DNA from 3 places in the Kluyvera sp. CRP genome. Region 3 is predicted to be linked to each of the others. Evidence: predicted binding sites of a transcription regulator. Region 3 holds the regulator's gene; each other region holds the start of a gene.
What was found. Region 3 encodes CRP, which controls carbon source genes, mostly activating them, when cyclic AMP is high. Its sites were predicted from a motif close to ATGTGANNNNNNTCACAT; they were not measured.
Positions count from the first base shown of each region.

Region 1: the regulator CRP is predicted to act here: its motif matches at 2,020-2,037, upstream of rbsD (D-ribose pyranase).
Region 2: the regulator CRP is predicted to act here: its motif matches at 1,876-1,893, upstream of serC (3-phosphoserine/phosphohydroxythreonine transaminase).

Region 1 covers NZ_CP082841.1:1,093,428-1,100,080, forward strand. Annotated here, with positions in the region: gene rbsA (ribose ABC transporter ATP-binding protein RbsA) at 1-1,505, opposite strand, end outside; gene rbsD (D-ribose pyranase) at 1,513-1,932, opposite strand; gene kup (low affinity potassium transporter Kup) at 2,107-3,975, opposite strand; gene ravA (ATPase RavA) at 4,195-5,691, shown strand; gene viaA (ATPase RavA stimulator ViaA) at 5,691-6,653, shown strand, end outside.
Region 2 covers NZ_CP082841.1:2,880,815-2,887,467, forward strand. Annotated here, with positions in the region: gene ycaO (30S ribosomal protein S12 methylthiotransferase accessory factor YcaO) at 1-1,008, opposite strand, end outside; gene K7B04_RS13505 (DUF421 domain-containing protein) at 1,138-1,830, shown strand; gene serC (3-phosphoserine/phosphohydroxythreonine transaminase) at 2,031-3,119, shown strand; gene aroA (3-phosphoshikimate 1-carboxyvinyltransferase) at 3,191-4,474, shown strand; gene K7B04_RS13520 (M48 family metallopeptidase) at 4,611-5,378, shown strand; gene cmk ((d)CMP kinase) at 5,549-6,232, shown strand; gene rpsA (30S ribosomal protein S1) at 6,345-6,653, shown strand, end outside.
Region 3 covers NZ_CP082841.1:1,560,036-1,566,688, reverse strand. Annotated here, with positions in the region: gene K7B04_RS07235 (hydrolase) at 1-651, shown strand, start outside; gene K7B04_RS07230 (YheU family protein) at 648-866, shown strand; gene K7B04_RS07225 (phosphoribulokinase) at 932-1,795, shown strand; gene K7B04_RS07220 (OsmC family protein) at 1,846-2,250, opposite strand; gene crp (cAMP-activated global transcriptional regulator CRP) at 2,555-3,187, shown strand; gene K7B04_RS07210 (YccS/YhfK family putative transporter) at 3,242-5,317, shown strand; gene K7B04_RS07205 (aspartate aminotransferase family protein) at 5,310-6,527, opposite strand; gene pabA (aminodeoxychorismate synthase component 2) at 6,612-6,653, opposite strand, start outside.

The DNA.
Region 1 (6,653 bases), 470 kb from region 3:
TACTCCTGGTTCACGCGGTTAAGCTTGCCCACAGCGGCAGCCATTAATACTTCCTGGGTGGCCTGCTCGCGTGAAAACTCACCGCCGAGATGCCCTTCATGCATCACAATAATGCGATCGCTCATCCCCAATACTTCCGGCATCTCCGAGGAGACCAGAATGATGCTCAGGCCGTCGGCCTTGAACTGGTTGATCAGCTGATAAATTTCTTTCTTCGCCCCCACGTCGACGCCGCGCGTCGGCTCATCAAGGATCAGTACCTTCGGGCGAGTCATCAGGCCGCGCGCAATGGCGACTTTTTGCTGATTACCACCGGAGAGCAGACCGATCGCTTGCTCCATAGACGGCGTTTTGACGTTAAACAGACGGATAAAATCGCTCACCGCCTGCTGTTCGTCTTTATGCTTCAAACTACCGCCAGCACGGCTGAAATAGCGCAGCGCCGTCAGCGACATGTTCTCTTTCACCGACATGCCCAGCACCAGGCCATCACGCTTACGGTCTTCGGAAATATAGACAATGCCGTTCGCCAGACCATCCTGCGGTGAACGCGTCACCACTTCATGGCCGTCTAGCGTCACGTAGCCGCTGGTTCTCGGCAGCGCACCGTACAGCACTTTCATTAATTCGGTGCGCCCGGCGCCCATCAGCCCCGCCACACCAAGAATTTCACCTTTGCGCAGGGTAAAGGAGACGCTGTTCACGCCAGGCCCGCACAGTGCGTCCACCTTCAGGCGGATCTCACCCGGTTCTTTATCCAGATGCGGGTACTGATCTTCAAGCTTGCGCCCCACCATCATCTCAATCAGCAGATCTTCATTCAGGCTGGCGACTTCGCGTTCGGCAATAAACTGCCCGTCGCGGAAGACGGTCACGTCGTCGCAGATCTCGAAGATCTCTTTCATACGGTGGGAGATATAGACAATGCCGCGCCCCTGTGATTTAAGCTCGCGGATGACGCGGAACAGGGATTCGGTTTCAGTATCGGTCAGGGCATCGGTCGGTTCGTCCATAATGATGACCTTCGACTCAAAGCTCAGCACCTTGGCAATTTCCACCATCTGCTGATCGCCGATAGAGAGGTCACCCACCAGACGGTCGCTCTTAAAGCGCAGATTGAGTTTGGCCAGCAGGATATCGGCCTCGGCATACATCTTCTTCCAGTCGATTTTGCCAAAGCGATTCACAAACTCACGGCCAAGGAAAATGTTCTCGGCAATCGTCAGCTGTGGAATCAGGTTCAGCTCCTGGTGGATGATGCCGATACCGGCTTCCTGCGAGGATTTTGGGCCGTTAAAGGTGGTCTCTTTACCCAGCCATAACAAAGAGCCAGCGTCGCGGGTGTAGATCCCGGTCAGCACCTTCATCATGGTGGATTTGCCCGCGCCGTTTTCGCCCACCAGCGCCATCACGCGGCCAGCGTAGACGTTCAGCGCGGCGCCAGCTAGCGCCTTCACGCCCGGGAACGATTTATCGATCCCTTTCAGTTGTAAGAGTGCGTCCATGATGGCCTCAGAAGGTGACGCCAGCACAGAGAATGATATTCGCATACGGGGAACATTCCCCGCTGCGAATCACCGCCTGACTGTCTGCGGTTTGTTGTTTGAACTGCTCATGTGAGACGTAACGAACGTCAATGCTATTTCCCTGGTGTTGCTGCAGCTGCTCAAGGTGTTTGAGCAACGTTTCGTGAAGCTGCGGATTATGGTGTTGAATTTCCGCGGCGAGAATGGCGGCCTCGACCTGCATCTCTTGCGTCACCACGCCCAACACCTGCATGAAGGTGGGAACGCCCTGGGTTAGCGCCATATCAATGCGCGCCGTGCTACGAGGGATGGGTAAACCCGCATCGCATACCACCAGCGTATCGGTATGGCCCAAACGGGAAATAACCGACGAGATTTCAGAGTTGAGTACCGTGCCTTTCTTCATTTTGTTTTCTTGCTCCACTAGCGAAACGTTTCGCTGTCATAAGTGTAGTCTGAAGAACGCGCAGAAAACCATCACCAGGTTATAGAAATGTGATCGCCATCGAAACGTTTCGCGAACAGAGAAGAGGGGATAAAAAAACGCCCTCCGTCAAAATGAGGGAGGGCGTTGATGGCGTTAGATTTCGACCTGGGTGCCCAGCTCGATAACGCGGTTTGGCGGGATCTCGAACTGGTCCGGCGCGCGCAGCGCGTTACGCTGCAGCAGCAGATACAGCTTGCCGCGCAGGCGTAGATACCATGGCCGTTTGCCGACGATCAGCGACTCATGCGACATAAAGAACGACGTCTCCATCATCCGGCAGCTTAAACCTTCCAGACCGCAGCGGTGGAACACCTCTTCCACGTTCGGGGTTTCACGCCAACCGTAGCTGGCCACCACGCGCCAGAAGGTTGGCGACAGCTGCTCAATCTGCACGCGACGCACATTATGCACATACGGCGCATCTTCGGTACGCAGCGTCAGCAGAATGACGCGCTCATGCAGCACCTTGTTGTGCTTGAGGTTATGCAGCATGGCAAACGGAATGACGTTCAGCGCGCGCGACATATAGACCGCGGTGCCCGGCACGCGTACCGGCGGCGATTTCTCCAGCGAGGCGATCATCGCTTCCAGAGAGTTACCGTGTTCATGCATCCGGCGCAGCAGGCGGAAACGCTCGCTTTTCCAGGTGGTCATGATGGTGAGCATGATCAGCGCCAGCGTCAGCGGCAGCCAACCACCGGAGACAATCTTATCCAGGTTTGCCGAGAACAGCGGAATGTCGATGCACATAAACGCCACAAACAGCAGCGCAACCAGGAACTTATTCCAGTGCCAGTTTTTACGCGCCACCGTGGTGAACAGAATGGTCGTCAGGACCATCGTCCCGGTAACCGCAATCCCGTATGCCGCCGCCAGATTTGAGGAGTGCTCGAAGCTGACAATCACAATAACCACGGAGATATACAGCAGCCAGTTGATGAACGGGATATAGATCTGCCCCGATTCCATCTCTGAGGTATGAATAATGCGCATCGGCGACAGATACCCCAGACGCACGGCCTGGCGCGTCAGCGAGAAGACGCCGGAGATCACCGCCTGAGAGGCGATGACCGTCGCCAGAGCAGCGATAATCAGCATCGGAATCAACGCCCATTCGGGCGCCAGCAGGAAGAACGGGTTCTTAATCGCTTCCGGATGCTTGAGCAGCAACGCGCCCTGACCAAAGTAGTTCAGCACCAGTGACGGCAGCACCACCGAGAACCAGGCCAGGCGAATCGGCAGCTTCCCAAAGTGCCCCATATCGGCATACAGCGCTTCCACGCCGGTAATCGACAGCACCACCGCGCCCAATGCAATAAAGGAGACGGTTTTGTATTGCAGGAAGAAATTGACCGCCCAATAAGGGTTCAACGCCTGCAACACTTCCGGGTTAGCGATAATGCTGCGCGCGCCGAGGCCTGCCAGCAGCAGGAACCAGATGAGCATAATCGGCGCAAACAGTTTACCGACCATGCTGGTACCGTGCTTCTGAATCGCAAACAGCAGCGTCAAAACAATAATGGAGATGGGAACCACCCAGGTATCAAGCTGGGGGGCGATGATTTCCAGACCTTCTATCGCCGACATCACCGAAATCGCCGGCGTGATGACCACTTCACCATAGAAGAAGCTGCCGCCAATCAGCCCGAGAATCACCAGTACAGAAGTCATGCGCGCGGACGTATTACGCCCCGCCAGAGACATCAGCGTCAGTATCCCCCCTTCGCCGGCGTTGTCCGCCCGCATCACGAAGGTGATGTATTTGAGAGATACCGTTAACAGCAATAGCCAGAAGATTAATGACAGAAAGCCAAAAACCGCGTCACGTTCAACGCCAAAACCGAACTGGCCAGATAAACATTCACGAAGCGTATAAAGAGGGCTGGTACCAATATCGCCGTATACCACGCCAATTGCAGCGAGTGTAATCGCTGATAAAGATTGTTTATTATCAGTGCTCATAGACTAGTCTTTCGTTTATGAAACAAATGTGTGCCTAGTCCCTTGGCCCACGAAAAGCGCACAGTATGCACGATTAGCGTCAAAATCGTACCCCTTAATCACGTCATATTAACCTGCCTCAAGAAATTGCGAGGTACTATTCAGGCTATTCACCTAAAGACTTAAACGTCTATACTCAGCCAGTTAGCTGATTAAACGGCGAAAGGACGCAAGTTAATTATGGCCCAACCACATTTATTAGCAGAAAGAATTTCGCGGCTGAGCAGCGCGCTGGAGAAAGGGCTATTTGAACGTAGTCACGCTATTCGCCTCTGCCTGCTGGCAGCCCTGAGCGGCGAAAGTGTCTTTTTACTTGGTCCACCGGGGATCGCGAAAAGCCTGATTGCCCGCCGCCTGAAGTTCGCCTTCCAGCACGCCCGCGCGTTCGAATATCTGATGACCCGTTTCTCTACGCCGGAAGAGGTCTTTGGGCCGCTCTCTATTCAGGCGTTAAAAGATGAAGGCCGCTATGAGCGCCTGACTGCCGGCTATCTACCTGAGGCTGAGATCGTCTTCCTTGATGAAATCTGGAAAGCGGGCCCGGCCATCCTGAACACCTTGCTGACCGCCATCAACGAACGTCACTTCCGCAACGGCGCCAGCGTGGAAAAGATTCCCATGCGCCTGCTGGTCACCGCCTCGAATGAATTGCCGGAAGCCGAAAGCAGTCTCGAAGCATTGTACGACCGCATGCTGATTCGCCTGTGGCTCGATAAAGTGCAGGATAAGGGCAATTTCCGCTCGATGCTGATTAGCCAGCAGGATGAAAACGACAACCCGATTCCGGCCAATCTGCAGGTTACCGACGAAGAGTACTTCCAGTGGCAGAAAGATATCGGCAACGTGAAGCTGCCGGATGCGGTGTTTGAACTGATTTTTACCCTGCGCCAACAGCTGGATAATCTACCAAATGCGCCTTACGTTTCCGATCGTCGCTGGAAAAAGGCGATCCGTCTGCTGCAAGCCTGCGCTTTCTTCAGCGGCCGCGACACGATCGCGCCTATCGATCTGATCCTGCTAAAAGAGTGCCTGTGGCACGATGCGGAAAGCCGAAATCTTCTTCAACAACAAATAGATATTTTGATGACCGGGCATGCATGGCAGCAGCAGGCCATGCTCAACAAGCTGGGCGCCATCACCCAGCAGCGCCTGCAAATTCAGCAGCAACAAAGCGACAAAACCGCGCTGAAAGTCACCCGTCTGGGCGGCATGTTTAGCCGCAAACCGCATTATGAGCTGCCGCCGGAGATTCAAACGCCAACGGTGACCCTGCTGCTCCAGCAGCCGCTCAAGCTGCACGATATTGAGGTCATTCACATTACTTTCGAGCGCCAGGCGCTGGAAAACTGGCTGGAGAAGGGCGGCGAGATTCGCGGTAAGCTCAACGGTATCGGTTTTGCGCTGACGTTAAATATGGAAGTGGATGCAGCACAGCATCTGGTCGTGCGCGACATCAGCCTTCAGGGTACCCGTCTGTCCCTGCCGGGTTCGGGCTCAGCAGAAAGTATGCCGACCGAGATCCGCCAGCAGCTGCTCGCCTTAGATGAAGAGTGGCACCAGCAGCATAACCGCTTTAGCGAGCAGCAAAAATGTCTGTTCATTCATGACGAATGGCTGGGACGTATCGAAGCCAGCCTTCAGGACGTGGCCGCACAAATTAAGCAGGCGCAGAGTTAATGCTGACCATCGATACGCTCAACGTCATGCTGGCGGTCGGCGAAGAGGGGATGATCGAAGAGATGATCATCGCCCTGCTGGCTTCCCCGCAGTTGGCCGTGTTCTTTGAAAAATTTCCACGCCTGAAAAGCGCCATTACCGACGATCTTCCCCGCTGGCGCGAAACCTTTAGAAACCGACTCAAAGGCGCCCCGGTGCCACACGAGCTGGAAGAGGAGGTCATCTGCTATCAGCAGAGCCAGATACTCTCCACCAGCCAGTTTATCGTTCAACTGCCGCAGATTCTGGCGCTACTCACTCGCGTCCAGTCGCCTTTTGCCGCTCAGGCTCAGCAGCTGGCGGCAAATAACGCCACTTTTACCCCTGCGCTACACACCCTTTTCCTGCAACGCTGGCGCTTAAGCCTGGTGGTTCAGGTCACCTCCCTCAATCAGCAACTGCTGGAAGAAGAGCGTGAACAGTTATTGAGCGAAGTACAGGAACGAATGACGTTAAGCGGTCAGTTGGATCCGGTGCTGGTGGAAAACGATAGCGCCGGTGGGCGGCTGTGGGATATGAGCGCCGGACAGCTTAAGCGCGGCGACTATCAGCTGATTGTGAAATACGGTGAGTTTCTCAGCCAGCAGCCGGAGCTGCTGCGCCTGGCCGAGCAGTTGGGCCGTTCGCGCGAGGCCAAATCAGTGCCGAAGAAAGATTCCCCCATGGAGACTTTCCGTTCGCTGGTGCGCGAGCCCTCCACCGTGCCCGAGCAGGTTGATGGTATCCAGCAAAGCGACGATATTCTGCGTTTATTGCCGCCGGAGCTGGCAACGCTTGGCATCACCGAGCTGGAATATGAGTTTTACCGGCGGCTGGTGGAGAAACAGCTGCTAACCTACCGTCTACACGGCGACGCCTGGCGCGAGAAGGTGACCGAGCGTCCGGTCGTACATCAGGACGTTGATGAACAGCCGCGCGGGCCG
Region 2 (6,653 bases), 1.3 Mb from region 3:
CTTGAACATATCCCAGGAGATCAAACCGCTGGAGTCAATGAAGTGGGTTTCCAGGTTGGTATGCTCAGCCACTTCTTCGTCATCGAAGGTGGGCGGCGTGAACACGTCGAGATCTTTCAGACCACGACCCTGTAGCAGCTCGGTTACCGTACGCTCCAGCGCGACGCCAAAGTCCGGATGAGCGCCGAAGGAGGCAAAGCAGGTTCCGTTGGCTGGGTTGAACAGTACCACGCAGATAACCGGATATTTACCGCCCAATGAACCGTCGTAAGCGAAGATCGGGAAACCTTCCGCTTCCAGCGTTTTGATGGATTCCACCACACCCGGATAGCGCGCCAGCACCTCGGCCGGGATCTCCGGCAGGCTGATACTTTCCGCAATGATGCGGTTTTTCACGTGGCGTTCGAACACCTCCGACAGACCCTGAACGCGGGCTTCGTTACGGGTGTTGCCCGCCGACATGCCGTTGGAAACGTACAGGTTCGCGACGATGTTCATCGGGATATAAATGGTTTCACCGTCGGACTGACGGGTAAACGGCAGGCCGCACACGCCGCGATCGTCGTTGCCGGACTGCAGATCGACCAGCATGCTGGCGGTCAGTTGATCGTCAGGATCGTAGAACGCACGCAGACGCGCGTCGAGCAGGCCTTCCGGTACTTCATCATCATCGGTCAGTGGGAACCATTTTTCGTTCGGGTAGTGAACGAACGGATCGTTGGCGATTTTGTCGCCCAGCCAGAAGTCGGCGAAGAAATAGTTGGTTGACAGACGTTCGAAGTACTCGCCCAGCGCGGAAGCCAGCGCCGCCTTTTTGGTCGCGCCTTTGCCGTTGGTAAAGCACAGAGAGCATGCCTTATCACGAATATGCACCGACCAGACGTTAGGAACCGGGTTCAGCCAGGAGGCTTCTTCAATATCGAAGCCCAGATCGAGCAGCTTTTGCTGGAAGCGAGCGATGGAATCTTCCAGTGCGGCATCTTTGCCGGGAATATAGGTTTGCGTCATAGCAATCTCTTTTGTCGTACGGAAAGCGCGCAATGATACGGGTTTTGCGTGACGGGTGCTATCTTCGGCGAAAATAAAAGGGGCAGCTATGCTTACTGACGATAACCTACTGTTAAGGCGTCGAAAAAAATGAAAGCATTTGATCTTCAACGGATGGCATTTGATAAAGCTCCCCCTGAATTTTTAGGTGAAGTGGCGCTAAGGTGCCTCTTTACTTTCGTATTGGTTTTCTTGTTTCTCAAAATTACCGGGCGCCGCGGCGTTCGCCAGATGTCGCTCTTTGAAGTGCTGATTATCCTGACGTTGGGGTCGGCGGCGGGAGACGTGGCGTTTTATGATGATGTCCCGCTGGTACCGGTATTTGCCGTTTTTGTCACTCTCGCGCTGTTGTATCGGCTGGCGATGTGGCTGATGTCGAAAAGCGAGAAAGTGCAGGATCTACTCGAAGGCAAAGCGATTGTCATCGTGAAAGAAGGCCAACTGGCCTGGGAGAACGTGCGGCGAGCGAATCTGACGGAGCTGGATTTTTTTATGGCGCTGCGTCTTAACAGCATTGAGCAACTTGGGCAGGTCCGCCTGGCGATTATGGAAACCGACGGCCAGATTAGCGTGTTTTTTTATCCCGACGATGAGGTAAAACCTGGCCTGTGTATCTTACCCGATAGCCTGACCCAGCGATTTAAAGCGGTGCCTGAGCCGGGAGAATACGCGTGCGTCCGTTGCAGCTATGTTGTCGGCCTACAGGCGGGGGAACGCCAATTATGTCCGCGCTGCGCAAATCCGGCATGGACGAAGGTGAGCAGGGCGAAACGCATTGCCTGACAGCGATTTTGTCGGTTTTGTACCGGCAAGACGGCAGAATCTATTGTGTGATGAACGGCGCATTTCGGCGGCAGAAAGTTTTAGACATTGCGGCGCGTGTCACTGAATGATAAAACCAATAGCCACAGGAATAACTTATGCCCACGCGTTGATGACGCGCGAGGCATGCGGTCAGACAACATTGCAATGTGGTGAGGGTTATGGCTCAGGTCTTTAATTTCAGTTCAGGTCCGGCGATGCTTCCGGCAGAAGTTCTTAAACTGGCGCAGAAAGAACTTTGCGACTGGAACGGGTTAGGTACGTCGGTAATGGAAGTCAGCCATCGTGGTAAAGAGTTTATCCACGTGGCAGAGGAAGCAGAAAAAGATTTCCGCGACCTGCTTAATATCCCTTCCAACTACAAAGTACTGTTCTGCCACGGCGGCGGACGCGGTCAGTTTGCCGGCGTTCCGCTGAACATTCTGGGTGACAAAACCACTGCCGACTACGTCGATGCGGGTTACTGGGCGGCAAGTGCGGTAAAAGAAGCCAAAAAATACTGCACCCCGAATGTTATCGACGCGAAAATTACCGTCGACGGCAAGCGTGCGGTTAAACCGATGCGCGACTGGCAGCTTTCCGATAACGCGGCCTATCTGCACTACTGCCCGAACGAAACCATCGACGGCATCGCGATTGAAGAGACGCCGAACTTTGGTAAAGACGTGATCGTTGCCGCTGACTTTTCATCGACCATTCTCTCTCGCCCGATTGACGTCAGCCGTTACGGCGTGATTTACGCAGGCGCGCAGAAAAACATTGGCCCGGCGGGCTTAACGCTGGTCATCGTGCGCGAAGATCTGCTGGGCAAAGCGCACGTGGCTTGCCCGTCTATCCTCGACTACACCGTGCTGAACGACAACGACTCCATGTTCAATACGCCGCCGACTTTCGCCTGGTATCTGGCGGGTCTGGTCTTCAAATGGCTGAAAGAGCAGGGCGGCGTTGCGGCCATGGACAGCATCAATCAGCAGAAGGCCGATCTTCTGTATAACACCATTGATAGCAGCGATTTCTATCGCAACGACGTGGCCAGCGCCAACCGTTCACGCATGAACGTGCCGTTCCAGCTAGCCGACAGCGCGCTGGACAAAGTGTTCCTCGAGGAATCCTTTGCCGCCGGCCTGCATGCGCTGAAAGGCCACCGCGTCGTGGGCGGGATGCGCGCATCCATCTATAACGCTATGCCGCTGGCTGGCGTACAGGCGTTAACTGAGTTCATGCAGGACTTCGAACGTCGCCACGGTTAATTTTATTTTTTGTTCATCCCCACAGCACCAGTCTGTGGGGTTTTTACTTCTGCTTTTGAGAGTTGAGTTTCATGGAATCCCTGACGTTACAACCTATCGCGCGCGTAGATGGCACGATTAATCTGCCTGGTTCTAAAAGCGTGTCGAACCGTGCGCTGCTGCTGGCGGCGCTGGCACGTGGCACCACCGTCCTGACAAACCTGCTGGACAGCGATGATGTTCGCCACATGCTGAACGCGTTGAAAGCGCTGGGAATTCACTACACCCTGTCTGCCGATCGTACCCGCTGCGAAGTGACCGGCAACGGCGGCCCGCTGCAGGCGCCCGGCGAGCTGGAACTGTTCCTGGGTAATGCCGGCACCGCCATGCGTCCGCTGGCTGCCGCGCTGTGCCTCGGCGCAAACAATATTGTGCTGACCGGCGAACCGCGCATGAAGGAGCGTCCGATTGGTCACCTGGTCGATTCCCTACGTCAGGGCGGCGCACAGATTGAGTATCTGGAGCAGGAAAACTACCCGCCGCTGCGACTGAAGGGCGGTTTTAACGGCGGTAACGTTGAGGTTGACGGCAGCGTTTCCAGCCAGTTCCTGACCGCGCTGCTGATGACTGCACCGCTGGCGCCGCAGGACACCACCATTAGTATCAAGGGTGACCTGGTCTCCAAACCGTATATTGATATCACCTTGCACCTGATGAAAACCTTCGGTGTTGAAGTTGAAAACCAGAATTACCAGCGCTTCGTCGTGAGCGGTAATCAGCAATATGTGTCTCCTGGACAATATCTGGTAGAAGGCGACGCCTCTTCAGCTTCTTACTTCCTTGCGGCCGGGGCGATTAAAGGTGGCACCGTGAAGGTGACCGGTATCGGCCGCCACAGCGTACAGGGCGATATTCGCTTTGCTGACGTGCTGGAGAAAATGGGCGCAACCATCACCTGGGGCGATGACTACATTGCCTGCACCCACGGCGAGCTGAACGCAATTGACATGGATATGAACCATATCCCTGACGCGGCGATGACGATTGCCACCGCGGCGCTGTTTGCCAAAGGCACGACGACGCTGCGTAACATCTATAACTGGCGTGTGAAAGAGACTGACCGACTGTTCGCGATGGCGACCGAACTGCGTAAAGTGGGCGCTGAAGTTGAAGAAGGTGAAGACTATATTCGTGTGACACCGCCCGCGACGCTAAATTTTGCGGAAATCGGCACCTATAACGATCACCGTATGGCAATGTGTTTCTCGCTGGTGGCGCTGTCGGATACGCCCGTCACTATTCTTGACCCGAAATGCACGGCGAAAACGTTCCCGGACTATTTCGAGCAGTTGGCGCGTATTAGTACCCCGGCCTAATCCTTTGTTATCGTAAAAACGCTGGCATGACGCCGGCGTTTTTTTTCGGACTTTTTTGCCCACACCGAGCAGTGTTACCCTTCTTTCTGAAATAACTAATTGATATTTAATTATAATTAATCAATGGATGATTCATATGAAGAATGCAAAGGTAATGCTGGCGCTGGCGGTTTCCGCGACGCTGCTTGTGGGTTGTAAAAATATGCAGGGTGTCGACACCAATGCGCTGGTAGGATCCGGGATGACGGCCTACAAAGCGGCGACGCTGTCGGACGGTGAGGTTAAAGCCCTTTCCAACGATGCCTGCGAGCAAATGGATGGCGACAACAAGCTGGCGAGTCAGTCCAGCAAATACACCAAGCGCTTGAATAAGATTGCCAAAGCCTTGGGTAATAACATCAACGGCACGGCGGTAAACTACAAGGTATACATGACCTCCGATGTCAACGCATGGGCGATGGCCAACGGCTGCGTTCGCGTTTACAGCGGCTTAATGGACATGATGACCGACAACGAAGTGGAAGGCGTTCTGGGGCATGAACTGGGGCACGTAGCGTTGGGTCACTCACGTAAGGCGATGCAAACTGCCTATGCGACCGTTGCGGCTCGCGATGCTATTTCCGCCACCAGCGGCACGGCGGCTCAGCTGTCGAAATCGCAGCTTGGCGATGTGGCGGAAGGGATGATCAACTCTGCGTTCTCCCGTTCGCAAGAATCAGAAGCCGATGACTTCTCTTACGACCTGATGAAGAAACGCGGCATCAGTACCCAGGGTCTGGTCGGCAGCTTCGATAAGCTGGCGACGCTTGACGCGGGTCACTCGAAATCGTTGTTTGACTCTCACCCGCCTTCAGCCGAACGCGCGCAGCATATTCGCGACCGCATCGCGGCGGACAAAAAGTAAATCACTGTCACTTTCCGGGCCGGCCTCTCGTCGGCCCGCTATACTTGTCTATTCTCCTGCTATTGATAGGGCTAATTCTGGAATTCGCAGACAAAGGTAACCGTCTGGCGCAGAGATGCGTATAATGCGCGGCGTTTACGTTATGTATGCCTTTTATTAAGGAGAGTGAGATGACGGCAATTGCCCCGGTAATTACCATTGACGGTCCGAGCGGCGCAGGTAAAGGCACGCTGTGCAAAGCGATGGCAGAAGCATTGCAATGGCATTTGCTGGACTCTGGCGCTATTTATCGCGTGCTGGCGCTTGCGGCGCTGCATCACCATGTTGATGTGAACTCGGAAGATGCACTGGTCCCGCTCGCGGCGCATCTGGACGTACGTTTTGTCTCTACTGATGGGGCGCTGGAAGTTATCCTCGAAGGGGAAGATGTTAGCGGCGAAATTCGCACTCAGGAAGTGGCTAACGCCGCTTCACAGGTGGCTGCCTTCCCGCGCGTGCGTGAAGCGCTGCTGCGTCGTCAGCGCGCTTTCCGCGAAGCGCCGGGCCTGATTGCCGACGGCCGCGACATGGGCACCGTGGTGTTCCCGGACGCCCCGGTCAAAATCTTCCTCGATGCCTCATCGGAAGAACGTGCGCAACGCCGCATGCTACAGTTGCAGGAAAAGGGCTTTAGTGTTAACTTTGAGCGCCTTTTGGCAGAGATAAAGGAGCGAGACGACCGCGATCGTAATCGTGCCGTTGCGCCGCTGGTTCCTGCCGCCGATGCTTTAGTGTTGGATTCCACCACCTTAAGCATTGAGCAAGTAATTGAAAAAGCGTTAGACTATGCGCGCCAGAAATTGGCAATCGCGTAAGACGCGACCGAATTTGCAGTACCCCCGTTGCAAAGGATTGACAGCGGGTATGTGAAACAACCCCATCCGACAAGGTGTCAGGTGGACGTTAATATTAACCTGAAGATTAAACATGACTGAATCTTTTGCTCAACTGTTTGAAGAATCCTTAAAAGAAATCGAAACCCGCCCGGGTTCCATCGTTCGTGGTGTTGTTGTTGCTATCGACAAAGACGTAGTACTGGTTGACGCCGGTCTGAAATCTGAGTCTGCCATTCCGGCTGAGCAGTTCAAAAACGCCCAGGGCGAACTGGAAATCCAGGTTGGTGACGAAGTTGACGTTGCTCTGGATGCAGTAGAAGACGGCTTCGGTGAAACCCTGCTGTCCCGTGAGAAAGCTAAACGTCACGAAGCTTGGATCACGCTGGAAAAAGCTTACGAA
Region 3 (6,653 bases):
CACTCCGGCGAAACGGAAGACGGCACCTGGTTCCTGCACTGGCTGGCGCGCGAATATGGTCACGCCCCGACTGCGGCAGTGGGCTACTCGCTCGGCGGCAACATGCTGGCCTGCCTGCTCGCCAAAGAAGGCGACGAAGTGCCCATCGATGCCGCCGTGATTGTCTCGGCGCCGTTTATGCTGGAAGCCTGTAGCTACCACATGGATAAAGGCTTTTCACGCGTTTATCAGCGCTATCTGCTCAACCTGCTAAAAGGCAACGCAGCCCGCAAGCTGAAGGCCTATCCCGGCTCTTTGCCGGTCGATTTGCGTCAGTTGAAAAGCATGCGCCGCATCCGCGAGTTCGACGATTCGATTACCTCGAAGATCCACGGTTTTGCCGATGCCATTGACTATTACCGCCAGTGCAGCGCGATGCCGATCTTAAGCAAGATCACCAAGCCGACGCTGATCATCCACTCAAAGGACGATCCGTTTATGGATCACCACTCCATCCCCGCACAGGAAGAGCTGCCGGAGAACGTGGAGTACCAGTTGACGGAATACGGTGGTCACGTAGGTTTTATCGGCGGCACTTTGCGCCACCCGGAAATGTGGCTGGAAAAACGCATTCCCGCCTGGTTGATGCGCTGGTTGGGAGCAAAAGCATGATTATTCCCTGGCAGGATATCGACCCGGAGACGCTGGACAACCTGATTGAAAGCTTTGTCTTGCGCGAAGGCACTGATTATGGTGAATATGAACGTTCACTTGCGCAAAAGGTCGCCGACGTAAAACACCAGCTACAAACAGGCGAAGCGGTGCTGGTCTGGTCTGAGCTTCATGAGACCGTCAACATCATGCCCCGTAACCAATTTCGCGGTTAACTATACTCTAACGGCAGGAGGCGTTTACCACGCTTCCCTTGTCGTCTTTTCAGGGAGTTATTCGCATGTCTGCCAAACATCCGGTTATTGCCGTTACCGGCTCCAGCGGCGCGGGGACCACCACCACCAGCCTCGCCTTCCGTAAAATCTTTGCTCAACTCAACCTGCGCGCGGCAGAAGTGGAAGGCGACAGCTTCCACCGCTATACCCGTCCGGAAATGGATATGGCCATTCGTAAAGCCCGTGATTTGGGCCGCCATATTAGCTACTTTGGTCCGGATGCCAACGACTTCGGCCTGCTGGAACAAACCTTTCGCGACTATGGCGTGAGCGGTAAAGGGCAGTCGCGTAAATATCTGCATACCTACGACGAAGCGGTACCGTGGAATCAGGTACCCGGCACGTTTACCCCCTGGCAGCCGCTGCCAGAACCGACCGACGTGCTGTTCTACGAAGGGCTACACGGCGGCGTAGTGACGCCACAGCATGATGTCGCCCGCCACGTCGATCTACTGGTCGGCGTGGTGCCAATCGTTAACCTTGAGTGGATCCAGAAGATGATCCGCGACACCAGCGAACGCGGACATTCCCGCGAAGCGGTGATGGATTCCGTGGTGCGTTCGATGGAAGACTATATCAACTACATCACGCCGCAGTTCTCCCGCACCCATATCAACTTCCAGCGCGTGCCGACGGTCGATACCTCTAACCCGTTTGCCGCCAAGGGCATTCCGTCGCTGGACGAAAGCTTTGTGGTGATTCACTTCCGCAATCTCGACAACATCGACTATCCGTGGCTACTGGCCATGCTGCAAGGCTCATTCATCTCGCATATGAATACGCTGGTGGTTCCCGGCGGGAAGATGGGGCTGGCGATGGAATTGATCATGACACCGCTGGTGCAGCGTATGATGGAAGGGCGAAACTAATGCACGAACCCTCACCCCACAGGGGCGAGGGATTCGCTGCGTGCGAGGAATTACCCTTCGATCACTTCGTAGGAGTGGGTGATATTCACCGCTTTTTCAAGCATCAGCGCAACAGAACAGTACTTCTCGGCAGACAGATCCACCGCACGGGAAACCGCCGCATCCTTCAGCCCTTTACCGGTGACGATAAAATGCAGATTGATGTGGGTGAACAGGCGCGGCGCTTCTTCACGACGCTCGGAGGTCAGCTTCACTTCGCAGTCGGTCACGTCGTTGCGGCCCTTCTGCAGGATAGACACCACGTCGATGGCGCTACAGCCGCCCGCGGCCATCAGCACCACTTCCATTGGGCTTGGCGCTTTATCGCCAGAGTTGCCGTCCATCAGGATCTGGTGTCCAGAAGCGGACTCACCGAGGAAGGTCAGCCCTTCAACCCATTTCACACGCGCTTGCATAATTTTTAACTCCAAGGTTGCAATTTTCTTCTCAGATTACGCGCACATAACAATTCTCGCAATGGAAGGCGATCGACGTCATGCTGAAGCGAGACACCAGGAGACACACGGCTAAAGCTATGCTAAAACAGTCAGGATGCTACGGTAATACATAAACGTACTGCATGTATGCAGAGGACATCACATTACAGGCTGCGACAGTATTCGACAGCCGACTTCCCAGGTAACGGGAAGGATACTATTGCAACCGGTGGCCGCAATGCTTTTGCCGCCGGGAAGAGCTTATAACAGAGGATAACCGCGCATGGTGCTTGGCAAACCGCAAACAGACCCGACTCTCGAATGGTTCTTGTCTCATTGCCATATTCATAAGTACCCATCGAAGAGCACGCTGATTCACCAGGGTGAAAAAGCAGAGACGCTGTATTACATCGTAAAAGGCTCAGTGGCAGTACTCATCAAGGACGAAGAAGGGAAAGAGATGATCCTCTCTTACCTCAACCAGGGCGATTTCATCGGTGAGTTAGGCCTGTTTGAAGAAGGCCAGGAACGCAGCGCGTGGGTACGGGCAAAAACCGCTTGTGAAGTTGCTGAAATCTCTTATAAAAAATTCCGTCAGCTGATCCAGGTTAACCCGGACATCCTGATGCGTCTCTCTTCGCAAATGGCGCGTCGTCTGCAGGTTACCTCTGAGAAAGTCGGCAACCTGGCGTTCCTCGACGTCACCGGTCGTATCGCTCAGACCCTGCTGAACCTGGCAAAACAACCTGACGCAATGACCCACCCGGACGGGATGCAGATCAAAATCACCCGTCAGGAAATCGGCCAGATCGTCGGCTGCTCTCGTGAAACCGTGGGCCGTATCCTGAAGATGCTGGAAGATCAGAACCTGATCTCCGCACACGGCAAAACCATTGTCGTTTACGGTACCCGCTAATCCAGCCCAAACGGCGTATTGCGTCATGCAGTACGCCGTTTTTGTTTTCCCCCTATGTGGCGCAGGCTGATTTACCACCCGGAAGTCAACTATGCACTGCGGCAAACGCTGGTGCTGTGTCTGCCCGTTGCCATTGGTCTACTGCTCGGCCACCTCCAGCAGGGGTTGCTGTTCTCGCTGGTGCCCGCCTGCTGCAACATTGCCGGGCTTGATACCCCGCATAAGCGTTTCTTCAAGCGTCTGATCATCGGCGGCTGCCTGTTCGCCGGATGTAGTCTCGCCGTTCAGCTGCTGCTGGCGCGCGATGTGCCTTTGCCACTGATTCTGACCGGGCTAGCGCTGCTGCTTGGCGTCACGGCAGAGATCAGCGCGCTACACGGACGACTGCTGCCCGCCTCGCTAATTGCCTCCATTTTTACCCTCAGCCTGGCAGGGAATATGCCCATCTGGCAGCCATTATTGATCTATGCGCTGGGGACATTATGGTACGGGCTATTCAACTGGTGGTGGTTCTGGATGTGGCGCGAGCAGCCGCTACGCGAGTCGCTCAGCCTGCTTTACCGTCAGCTTGCCGACTACTGCGAAGCCAAATACAGCTTGCTCACCCAGCATACCGATCCCACCACCGCGCTGCCGCCGCTGCTGACTCGCCAGCAAAAGGTGGTGGACCTGATTTCCCAGTGCTACCAGCAACTGCACATGCTGGCGGCGAACCAGCACAATGACTACAAGCGGCTGCTGCGCGCTTTCCAGGTTGGGCTGGATTTGCAGGAGCATATCTCCGTCAGCCTGCATCAGCCGGAAGAGGTGCAGAAGCTGGTTGAACGCAGCCATGCGGAAGCGGTAATCCGCTGGAATGCCCAGACGGTAGCCGCACGCCTGCGCGTGCTGGCGGACGATATTCTCTATCACCGCTACCCTACCCGCTTCAACATGGATAAACAGATTGGCGCGCTGGAGAAAATTGCCGACCAGCACCCGGATAACCCGGTGGGTCAGTTCTGTGCCTGGCACTTCAGCCGCATTGCCCGCGTGCTACGCTCCCAGCGCCCGCTGTACCCGCGTAACCTGATGGCCGACAAAGAACGCCGTCTGCCGCTGTTCCCGGCGTTAAAAAGCTACCTCTCTTTGCGCTCTCCCGCCCTGCGTAACGCCGCGCGTCTCAGCGTGATGCTGAGCATCGCCAGCCTGATGGGCGCGGCGCTGCACCTGCCGAAACCGTACTGGATCCTGATGACGGTGCTGCTGGTCACACAAAACGGTTACGGCGCGACCCGGGTGCGAATTTTCCACCGAGCAGCGGGTACCCTTGCCGGTCTGGTGATTGCCGCCGTGGCCCTGCACTTCCACACGCCGCAGGGCTGGGCGCTAACGGGCATGCTGATAGTGACGTTAGTGAGCTACCTGATTATTCGTCGCAGCTACGGTTGGGCGACCGTCGGCTTTACCATCACCGCGGTGTACACCCTGCAAATCCTGACGCTTAATGGCGAAGAGTTTATTGTCGCCCGCTTTATCGACACCATCATTGGTTGCCTGATCGCCTTTGGCGGCATGATTTGGCTATGGCCGCAGTGGCAGAGCGGCCAGCTGCGCCAGAACGCCCAGGCGGCGCTGGAGGCCGATCAGGACGCTATCCGCCTGATCCTCAGCCCCGACCCACAGGCACCGAAGCTGGCCTACCAGCGCATGCGCGTCAACCAGGCACACAACACGCTGTACAACACGCTGAACCAGGCGATGCAGGAGCCGGGCTTTAATTCACGTTATCTTGAAGATATGAAACTGTGGGTGACCCACAGCCAGTTTATCGTCGAGCACATCAATGCCATGACGACGCTGGCGCGCGAGCACAATATGTTGACGCCTGATTTGGCGCAGCAGTACCTGGAGTCGTGTGAGATTGCTCTACAACGCTGTCAGCAGCGTCTGGAATACGATGAAGCGGGGAGCAGTGGCGAGGTCAACATTATGGAAGCGCCGGATTCACTGTCCCACGGGCCGTTAAGCACCATGGAACAGCATCTCCAGCGAATTCTGGGGCACCTGAACACCATGCACACTATTTCGTCGGTGGCCTGGCGCCAGCGCCCACGGCACGGCGGCTGGTTAAAGCGGCAAACTAGCTAACAATTTTCGCGACGGCCTGGGCAAAGCGCTGCATACCTTCGTCGATATCCACCTCTTCCACCACCAGCGAGGGGGCAAAGCGCATCACGTCCGGGCCGGCATTCAATACCATCACACCGACATCCGCTGCCGCATACAAGAAGTCGCGCGCGCGGCCTTTGTACTTCGCGTTCAACTCGGCGCCAATCAGCAGCCCCATCCCGCGCACATCGCTGAAGACATCGTATTTCGCGTTAATCTGTTGCAGATGCTGAACAAACCGCTCGCGCTTAGCATTGACGCCGTTCAGCACTTCCGGCGTGTTGATAATATCGAAGGCCGCACCGGCGACCGCGCAGGCCAGCGGGTTACCACCGTAGGTAGAGCCGTGCGAACCGACGTGGAAAGCGCTGGCAATATCGTTGGTTGTCAGCATGGCGCTGACCGGGAAGCCGCCGCCCAGCGCTTTAGCGCTGGTCAGAATGTCCGGCGTCACGCCGTAGTGCATGTAAGCAAACAGTGAACCGATACGCCCCATGCCGCTCTGCACTTCATCAAAGACCAGCAGCGCCTGATGCTTGTCACACAGGTCGCGCAACCCTTTGAGGAATTCAGGTGTCGCCGCCTGCACGCCGCCTTCGCCCTGAATCGGCTCCACCACCACCGCGCAGGTGTGGTCATCCATCACCGCTTCCACCGCGTGCAGATCGTTAAACGGCACGTGAACAATATCGGCAGGTTTAGGGCCGAAACCGTCGGAGTACTTTGGCTGACCGCCGACGGAGACGGTAAACAGCGAGCGCCCGTGGAAGGCGTTATGGAAGGCGATAATTTTGGTTTTATACGGACTATGGCGGGTTGAAGCGTAGTAACGCGCCAGTTTAAAGGCGGTCTCGTTGGCTTCAGTGCCGGAGTTCATGAACACCACGCGCTCGGCGAATGTGGCGTCAACCAGCTTCTGGCCCAGACGCAGCGCCGGTTCGTTGGTAAACACGTTGCTGGTGTGCCACAGGGTTTCACCCTGGGTTTTCAGCGCCTCAACCAGCGCCGGATGACAGTGGCCCAGCGCCGTCACCGCGATACCGCCAGCAAAATCAACGTACTCTTTGCCTTGCTGATCCCAGACGCGACTGCCTTTTCCCTTCACCGGAATAAACTCCGCCGGTGCATAGATTGGCAAAATGACCTGATCGAAGGTCGCGCGGGTGATCGCAGGTTGTTTGTTTACCATGTCATGCCCTTCTTCAAACGATGCAGCAATGAGTGTGAAAATCTATCCACAAAATATGCATAAAAAATCACATCATAGCAACTACTATCGCTGGAGAAAGTTGGCCAGTAGCTGGTGCCCTTGTTC